DNA from 2 places in the Allobosea sp. P2_A10 genome. Region 2 is predicted to be linked to the other one. Evidence: predicted binding sites of a transcription regulator. Region 2 holds the regulator's gene; the other holds the start of a gene.

What was found. The regulator HrcA, encoded in region 2, represses chaperone genes, less so after heat shock. The targets are predictions, from matches to a motif close to GTTAGCACTCNCNNNNNGNGAGTGCTAAC.
Region 1: the regulator HrcA is predicted to act here: its motif matches at 2,288-2,316, upstream of groES (co-chaperone GroES).

Annotation. Positions count from the first base shown of each region.
Region 1 covers NZ_JBFUCS010000002.1:175,176-179,383, reverse strand. Annotated here, with positions in the region: gene AC1DZY_RS04985 (ABC transporter ATP-binding protein/permease) at 1-3, opposite strand, end outside; gene groL (chaperonin GroEL) at 251-1,888, opposite strand; gene groES (co-chaperone GroES) at 1,934-2,221, opposite strand; gene AC1DZY_RS04970 (MarR family winged helix-turn-helix transcriptional regulator) at 2,434-2,934, shown strand; gene AC1DZY_RS04965 (PaaI family thioesterase) at 3,001-3,480, shown strand; gene AC1DZY_RS04960 (DMT family transporter) at 3,482-4,208, opposite strand, start outside.
Region 2 covers NZ_JBFUCS010000008.1:151,834-156,041, reverse strand. Annotated here, with positions in the region: gene bluB (5,6-dimethylbenzimidazole synthase) at 1-263, shown strand, start outside; gene AC1DZY_RS13715 (3-oxoacid CoA-transferase subunit B) at 465-1,118, opposite strand; gene AC1DZY_RS13710 (CoA transferase subunit A) at 1,130-1,837, opposite strand; gene hrcA (heat-inducible transcriptional repressor HrcA) at 2,066-3,154, shown strand; gene AC1DZY_RS13700 (ankyrin repeat domain-containing protein) at 3,151-3,798, shown strand; gene AC1DZY_RS13695 (DUF3297 family protein) at 3,901-4,152, shown strand; gene AC1DZY_RS13690 (N-acetyltransferase family protein) at 4,159-4,208, opposite strand, start outside.

The DNA of each region.
Region 1 (4,208 bases), on a different contig from region 2:
CATCGGCACATCCCTGACTGGGCTTGAAAGCTGTGGCGAACGCCACGATTCGGACCATGATCCACCGGATGCGGCCATTCAATGGCTGTCGACCGACATCAACCGATTGTAATCCGCCGGACATGAAAAAGGCCCGGCTTGCGCCGGGCCTCTCGTCTTTCGCAGGTGACTTGGATCAGAAGTCCATGCCGCCACTGGAACCGGGCCTGCCCGGTTCCAGCACTTTGACGTCTTGGGCGTCTGGACTTCCTCAGAAGTCCATGCCGCCCATGCCGCCGCCACCGCCCATCGGGGGCATGGCGTCCTTCTTGGGCAGCTCGGCGATCATCGCCTCCGTCGTGATCAGCAGGCCGGCGATCGAAGCCGCGTCCTGGATCGCCGTGCGCACGACCTTGGTCGGGTCGATGATGCCGGCCTTGACCAGATCGCCGTACACGCCGGTCTGGGCATTGTAGCCGAAGGCGTATTCCTTGGACTCGAGCAGCTTGCCGACCACGACCGCGCCGTCATCGCCGGCGTTGTCGACGATCTGCTTGGCCGGGGCCATGATCGCCTTGCGGACGATCTCGACGCCGGTCTTCTGGTCGTCATTGGCGGTCTTGATCGACTTGACGGTCGAGAGCGCGCGCAGGAGGGCGACGCCGCCGCCCGGCAGGACGCCTTCTTCCACGGCCGCGCGGGTCGCGTTCAGGGCGTCGTCGACGCGGTCCTTCTTCTCCTTGACCTCGACCTCGGTCGCGCCGCCGACGCGGATGACCGCGACGCCGCCGGCGAGCTTGGCCAGACGCTCCTGGAGCTTCTCGCGGTCGTAGTCCGAGGAGGTCTCCTCGATCTGCGCCTTGATCTGCTGGACGCGGCCTTCGATGTCCTTCTTCTTGCCGGCGCCGTCGATGATCGTGGTGTTCTCCTTCTCGATGCGCACCTTCTTGGCGCGTCCGAGCATGGCGAGCGTCACGGTCTCGAGCTTGATGCCGAGGTCTTCCGAGATCATCTGGCCGGCGGTCAGGATCGAGATGTCCTCGAGCATGGCCTTGCGGCGGTCACCGAAGCCCGGAGCCTTGACGGCCGCGACCTTCAGGCCGCCACGGAGCTTGTTGACGACGAGCGTGGCCAGAGCCTCGCCCTCGACGTCCTCGGCGATGATGAGCAGCGGCTTGCCGGTCTGCACGACGGCCTCGAGGATCGGCAGCATCGCCTGGAGCGAGGACAGCTTCTTCTCGAAGACGAGGATGTAGGGATCTTCCAGCTCGGCGACCATCTTCTCGGCATTGGTGATGAAGTAGGGCGAGAGATAGCCACGGTCGAACTGCATGCCCTCGACGACGTCGAGCTCGGTCTCGGCGGTCTTGGCTTCCTCGACGGTGATGACACCCTCGTTGCCGACCTTCTGCATGGCGGTCGCGATCATCTTGCCGACCGACTCGTCGCCATTGGCCGAGATGGTGCCGACCTGCGCGACTTCGGCGTTGGTCGTGACCTTCTTGGAGTTCTTCTTCAGGTCCGCAACGATCGCCTCGACCGCAAGGTCGATGCCGCGCTTCAGGTCCATCGGGTTCATGCCGGCGGCCACCGACTTCAGGCCTTCGCGCATGATGGCGGCGGCGAGAACGGTCGCGGTCGTGGTGCCGTCGCCGGCGGCGTCGTTCTGCTTCGAGGCCACTTCGCGCACCATCTGGGCGCCCATGTTCTCGAACTTGTCGGCGAGCTCGATCTCCTTGGCGACGGTGACGCCGTCCTTGGTGATGCGCGGCGCGCCGAACGACTTGTCGATGACGACGTTGCGGCCCTTGGGACCGAGCGTCACCTTGACGGCGTTGTTGAGGATTTCGACGCCGCGCAGCATCCGGTCGCGCGCGTCGGTGGAGAACTTGACGTCTTTGGCTGCCATGAGAGCAACTCCTTATGAAATTTCGGGAAAAGCGGTCTCAGGCGTTCAGCCGATGACGCCCATGATGTCGGATTCCTTCATGATCAGAAGGTCCTTGCCATCGATCTTGACCTCGGTGCCGGACCACTTGCCGAAGAGGACGCGGTCGCCCTTCTTGACGTCCAGCGGGGTCAGCTTGCCGGCCTCGTCGCGGCCACCGGGGCCGACGGCGACGATCTCGCCCTCTTGGGGCTTTTCCTTGGCGGTATCGGGGATGATGATGCCACCCTTGGTCTTCTCTTCGCCATCAAGGCGACGGACCACAACGCGGTCATGCAACGGACGGAACTTCATGGTTCAGTCTTCCTCTCGAGTCTAATTCGATGCGGGCGTCATTTCGCGAGCCCGCGATGGGCATCCGTTAGCAGTCTCGTTTCATGAGTGCTAACCGATTGCGCGGAGATAGGCGCGGCACATGACAGAGTCAAGAAATCATCGCCGACGCGAGAATCGATCGCCTGTCAAAGTGAATCGCGTGGGTCTCGCGGACGCGCTACCATTGCGCCATGACCGTTTCCAAACACGACCCAAGGCCTGACGACCCAAGGCTTGACGACCCAAGGCCCCATGATCCACGCCTCGACGAGATCGGCCGCTCCTGCGTCGCGCTTCATATCCGCATGACCGCGCGGGCCGTGACGCGGGCCTATGACGAGGCGATGCGGCCGAGCGGGCTGAAGATCACGCAGTTCGTCCTGCTGTCGGCGTTGAGCACGGGCGCGTACCGCTCGGTCACGGAACTGGCGGAACGCTTTGCCCTGGAGCGGACCTCGCTCACCCGCAACCTGCAGCTTCTGGCGGCCGAGGCGCTGATCGAGCCGGTCGCGTGCAAGGGCCGCGCCTCGATCTATGCCGTCACCGATACGGGACGGGCGGCGATCGAGGCCGCGATCCCGTATTGGCGCGCCGCGCAGGACAGGATCGAGGGCGGGCTCGGCAAGGAGCTCTGGAGCGAGACCCGCGACGGCCTGCGCGCCTTGCGCCGCGTCGCGCGGGCCGCCGGCTGAGCAAGGCTTGACCGCAGCGTCCGGCTGCCGCTAGCGTGTATCTACACATTGGCGAGGCAAGCAGTCATGGCGCGAGAAGTTGGGGTCGTGGCCCGCGAGGTTCTGCTGGCCGAGGATGGTGTCTCGTTCCTGCGCGGGATGATCGAGGGCCGCCATCCCGGCCCGCCTTTCGCCGATACGATGGATTTCGATCTCGCCGAGGTCGAGCACGGGCGCGTCGTCTTTGTCGGCCGGCCGTCGCCGCGCTTCTTCAATCCGCTGGGAACGATCCATGGCGGCTGGACCGCGACCATCCTCGATTCCGCCATGGCCTGCGCGGCGCATTCGACGCTCAAGGCCGGCGAGGGCTACACGACGCTGGAAATGAAGATCAACTACGTCCGCCCGGTCATGCCCGGGAGCGGCGTGGTGCGCTGCGAGGGCAAGCTGATCCATCGCGGCGGCACGGTCGCCACGACCGAGGGCCGGCTCGTCGACGAAAACGGCAAGCTTTTGGCGCACGGCACCGAGACCTGCATGATCTTCCCGGCGACGACCAGGGTCTGACCTACCGCCGGCTGACCGCGATCGCGCCGGCCACGATCAGCAGCGCGCCGGCATAGGTCGTCAGCAGCGGCACCTCGCTGAACATGACGTAGCCGAGCAAGCTCGCCCAGATCAGCGCGGTGTATTCGATCGGCGCGATCCGCGAAGCTGCGGCGCGGGCGAAGGCGGAGGTCAGCGTCAGGTGGCCGGCGACACCAAGCGCCCCGGCCACGAAATAGGCGCCGAGATCGCGCGTCGTCATTGGCACGAAGGCGTAAGCGGCGGGGATGGCGAGCAGCAGCGCCGGGCCGAGATTCTGGAACACGACGATGACCGCCGGGTGCTCCTTCTGCGCAATGCGCCTGAGCAGGATCAGGTTGAAGGCGTAGGCGATGGCCGAGAACAGCGCGGCGGCGACGCCGAGCCCCGCTCCACTGACCTCGCCCTGCAGGCGCGGCCAGACCATCACGAGCATGCCGGCGACGCCGAAGCCCAGCGCCTGGAATATCCGCCCGTCGAGCTTCTCCTTCAGCAGCAACCCGCCGAGCAGCGCCACGAAGACCGGCGCGAGGAAGGATAGCGTCAGCGCCTCCGCGAGCGGCAGCACCGAGAGCGAATAGAAGAAGCTGCCGGCCGTGATCACCACCACCGGCACGCGGGCAATGTTGCCGATCAGGCTTTCGCGGGTCGGAAAGGCCGGCCGGACCAGCGCCAGCACCGCGAGCGCGCAGACGCCGCCGGTGGCGAAG
Region 2 (4,208 bases):
TGCAGGGCCACGGCCTCGGGCGCAAAACGATGCCGGATATGCTGGACTATTCGGTCGTCGCCGCAATCACGCAGTTCTGGCTGGCGGCGCGTGTCGCGGGAGTCGGGGTGGGGTGGGTGTCGATCCTGGAGCCGGAGGTGGTGCGGGAGGCGCTGGGCGTACCGGCCGAATGGAAGCTGATCGCGTGGCTCTGCGTCGGCTGGCCCGAGGAGGAGCAGGACGTGCCGGAGTTGGTCAGAGCGGGCTGGGAGCGGAGGCGCTGACCACATGTTTTGAGGGTAAAGCACTGGAAGAACCCCTCTCCTGTAAGGAGAGGGGCAGGGGTGAGGTGACGAACGTTTCGGGATCGGCTTCTACCGACGTGCGGATGGTATCGCGTCTCGCTGGTCGATGGACCGACCCCTCACCCTGCCCTCTCCCTACGGGAGAGAGTTCCCCGTGCTCTTCGTCCGAAGGGGTAGACCTTAAAGCGCGACCTTGAACGCCGCCTCGGTCTTGCCCCTGATCTCGTCGAGCGTGACGCCCTCGGCGAGTTCGATCAGGCTCATGCCGCCACCGTTCTCGTCGATGGCGAAGACGCCGAGATCGGTGATCACCATGTCGACGACGCCTGCCCCGGTCAGTGGCAGGTCGCAGGCCTTGAGGAGCTTGGCCGATTCCGAGCCGTCCTTGTTCCTGGCGACGTGCTCCATCACCACGACGACCTTCTTGACGCCGGCGACGAGGTCCATCGCGCCGCCCATGCCCTTCACGACCTTGCCGGGGATCATCCAGTTGGCGAGGTCGCCATTCTCCGCGACCTGCATGGCGCCCAGGATCGACAGGTCGATATGGCCGCCGCGGATCATGCCAAACGAGTCCGCCGAGGAGAAATAGCTCGTCGTCTTCAGTTCGGTGATGGTCTGCTTGCCGGCGTTGATCAGGTCGGCGTCCTCCTCTCCCTCATAGGGGAAGGGGCCCATGCCGAGCATGCCGTTCTCCGACTGGAGCTGCACCGACATCCCCTCGGGAATGTAGTTCGACACCAGCGTCGGGATGCCGATGCCGAGATTGACGTAAAAACCGTCCTTGAGTTCCTTGGCGGCGCGGGCCGCCATCTGTTCGCGGGTCCAGGGCATTGTGGTTCTCCTCAGGCCGCGCGCTTGCGGACGGTGCGCTGTTCGATGCGCTTGGCCGCGTTGGTGACGTGGACGATCCGCTTCACGAAGATGCCCGGCGTGTGCATGTGGTCGGGGTCTATCTCGCCGGCCTCGACCAGATTCTCGACCTGGGCGATCGTCATCCGCGAGGCGCTCGCCATCATCGGGTTAAAGTTGCGGGCGGTCTTGCGGTAGACGAGATTGCCCTCGGTGTCGCCTTTCCAGGCGTGGATCAGCGAGATGTCGGCAAAGATGCCGCGCTCCATGATGTAGCGCTCGCCGTCGAAGACGCGCTCCTCCTTGCCCTCGGCGACCAGCGTGCCGACGCCGGTCTTGGTGAAGAAGGCCGGGATGCCGGCGCCGCCGGCGCGGATGCGCTCGGCCAGCGTGCCCTGCGGGGTGAATTCGAGTTCGAGTTCGCCGGCGAGATACTGCTGGGCGAAGAGCTTGTTCTCACCGACATAGGACGAGATCATTTTGCTGATCTGCCGGGTCTCCAGCAGGATGCCCAGGCCCGCGCCATCAATGCCGGCATTGTTCGAGACGAAGGTCAGGTTTTTGGCGCCGCTGTCGCGGACCGCCTCGATCAGCAGATCGGGAATGCCGCAGAGGCCGAAACCGCCGGCACAGATCGTCATGCCGTCCTTGATGGCGCCTGCAAGCGCCGCCTTGGCGTCAGGAAAAACCTTCTTCGACATCGCTTTGCCTTTGCCGCTGGAATGGGAGCGCCGGAGTGTCCCACAGCACTAGCCGAGCCCAAGGGGCGGTTGCAACATGAAGCGTGCGTGAAACCCGATGAACTGTTGCGCACCGGGCAAGGCAGGCGGCGCAACGGGCCCGCCAGTCCTGCCAACGGCGTTTTTGCTTGATCCTGTTGCGACGCGGGCGGACAATCGGGCGATGTTCAAGCCGGCCAGCCCCTCGACATGACCTCGCATACGCCGATGCGCCCGGAATCGCCTGGCGGCCTGATCGAGACAGATCAGCGCTCGCGCGAGATCTTTCGCCAGATCGTCGATGGCTACCTCGCCAATGGCGAGCCGGTCGGCTCGCGCAACATCGCGCGCCTGCTGCCGATGACATTGTCGCCGGCGACGGTGCGCAACGTCATGACCGATCTCGAACTGGCCGGGCTGATCTATGCGCCGCATACCTCGGCGGGGCGCCTCCCCACGGAAAGAGGCCTGCGCTTCTTCGTCGATGCGATGATGGAGGTCGGCAACCTCACCTCCGACGAGCGCACGCGCATCGAAGCGCAGATGAAAGCCGCGGCCACAGGGCGCACGCTCGACGGCACGCTGACGGAAGCCTCGGCGCTGTTGTCAGGCCTCTCGCGCGGCGCGGGCGTCGTCGTCACCACCAAGGCCAATGCCAGGCTGAAGCATATCGAGTTCGTCCGGCTCGATCCGGCACGCGCGCTCGTCGTCCTCGTCGCCGATGACGGCACGGTCGAGAACCGTCTTCTGGCGCTGCCGCCAGGCCTGCCGGCGTCGGCCCTGATGGAGGCCGGGAATTTCCTCAACGCCCGCATCCTCGGCAAGACGCTGAGCGATCTGCGCCGCGAGATCGCCGAGCATCGCGCCCAGATGGAAAGCGAACTCGACGTGCTGACGGCGAGGCTGGTCGAAAGCGGGATCGCGACCTCGTCCGGCCCGTCGAGCGACCGCCACCTGATCGTGCGCGGACAGGCCAACCTGCTGGAAGACCTGAAGGCGCAGGACGATCTGGAGCGTATCCGGCTGCTGTTTGGCGACCTCGAGACCCAGACCGACGTGATCGACCTGCTCTCGCGCGCCGAGGCCGGCGACGGCGTGCGCATCTTCATCGGCTCGGAGAACAAGCTGTTCTCGATGTCGGGCTCGTCGATGGTGGCCGCCCCCTTCCGCGACGCCGAGCAGCGCATCGTCGGCGTCGTCGGCATCATCGGCCCGACGCGGCTGAACTATGCCCGCATCGTGCCGATGGTGGACTATACCGCCAAAGTGGTCGGGCGGCTGCTGGACGGGCCGCGGTGAGGCTGGCCGTCGCGGCGCTGGGGCTCTGGCTGATGGCAAACCCGGTCAACGCCGCCGACAATGAACTTCTGGCCGCCGTGGCGTCAGGCCGTTCGGCCGACGTCTCGCGTCTGATCGCGGCAGGCGCCAATCTCGAAACGCGCGATGCCCAGGGCCGCAGCCCGTTGTTGCTGGCCGTGGCTGGCAAGCACAGTGCCATCGCGACCGCGCTGATCGCCGCCGGCGCGAGCCCCGATGCTCAGGCGGCGAACGCCGACACGCCCTGGCTGCTCGCCGGTGCGCTCGGTGCGACCGACATCATCAAAACGATGCTGCCGCGAAAGCCCGATCTCTCGCTGCGCAACCGCTATGGCGGCACGGCGCTGATTCCGGCCTGCGAGCGGGCCCATGTCGAGGCCGTGGCGGTGCTGCTGACCAGCGGGATCGATGTCGATCACGTCAACAATCTCGGCTGGACCTGCCTGCTCGAGATCGTGATCCTCGGCGATGGCGGCGTACGGCACCAGCAGGTGGCAAAAATGGTGCTGGCGGCCGGCGCAAATCCCAATCTCGCCGACAGGGACGGCGTCAGCCCGCTCGCCCATGCCCGCATGCGTGGCCAGAACGCTATCGCCGCGATGATCGAGCAAGCTGGCGGACGTTGAGGCTATGGCCTGCGATTTGGCATTGGCTCCCCGACAGGTTACCTCTGCCGCGAAAGCGAGGCTTCTCGCGCACAGATCACGCTCGCCCAAGGCCTTAAGATCATGACCGATACCCTCCCCGACCGCCTGTCCTCGAACCCCAACAGCCCGTTCTACAACGAGGAACTGCTGTCGCGGGACATCGGCGTGCGCTTCAAGGGCGTCGACAAGACCAATGTCGAGGAATACTGCGTCAGCGAGGGCTGGGTCCGCCTGACCGCCGGCAACGCCAAGGATCGCTTCGGCAACCCGATGACGGTCAAGCTCAAGGGCGAGGTCGAGCCCTATTTCCGCCAGGCCGCGTCCGAAGCCTGAAGCTACTCAAGCCGGCTCTTGCCGAAGCAGGCTCTTGTAGAAGAACGTCGAGCCGC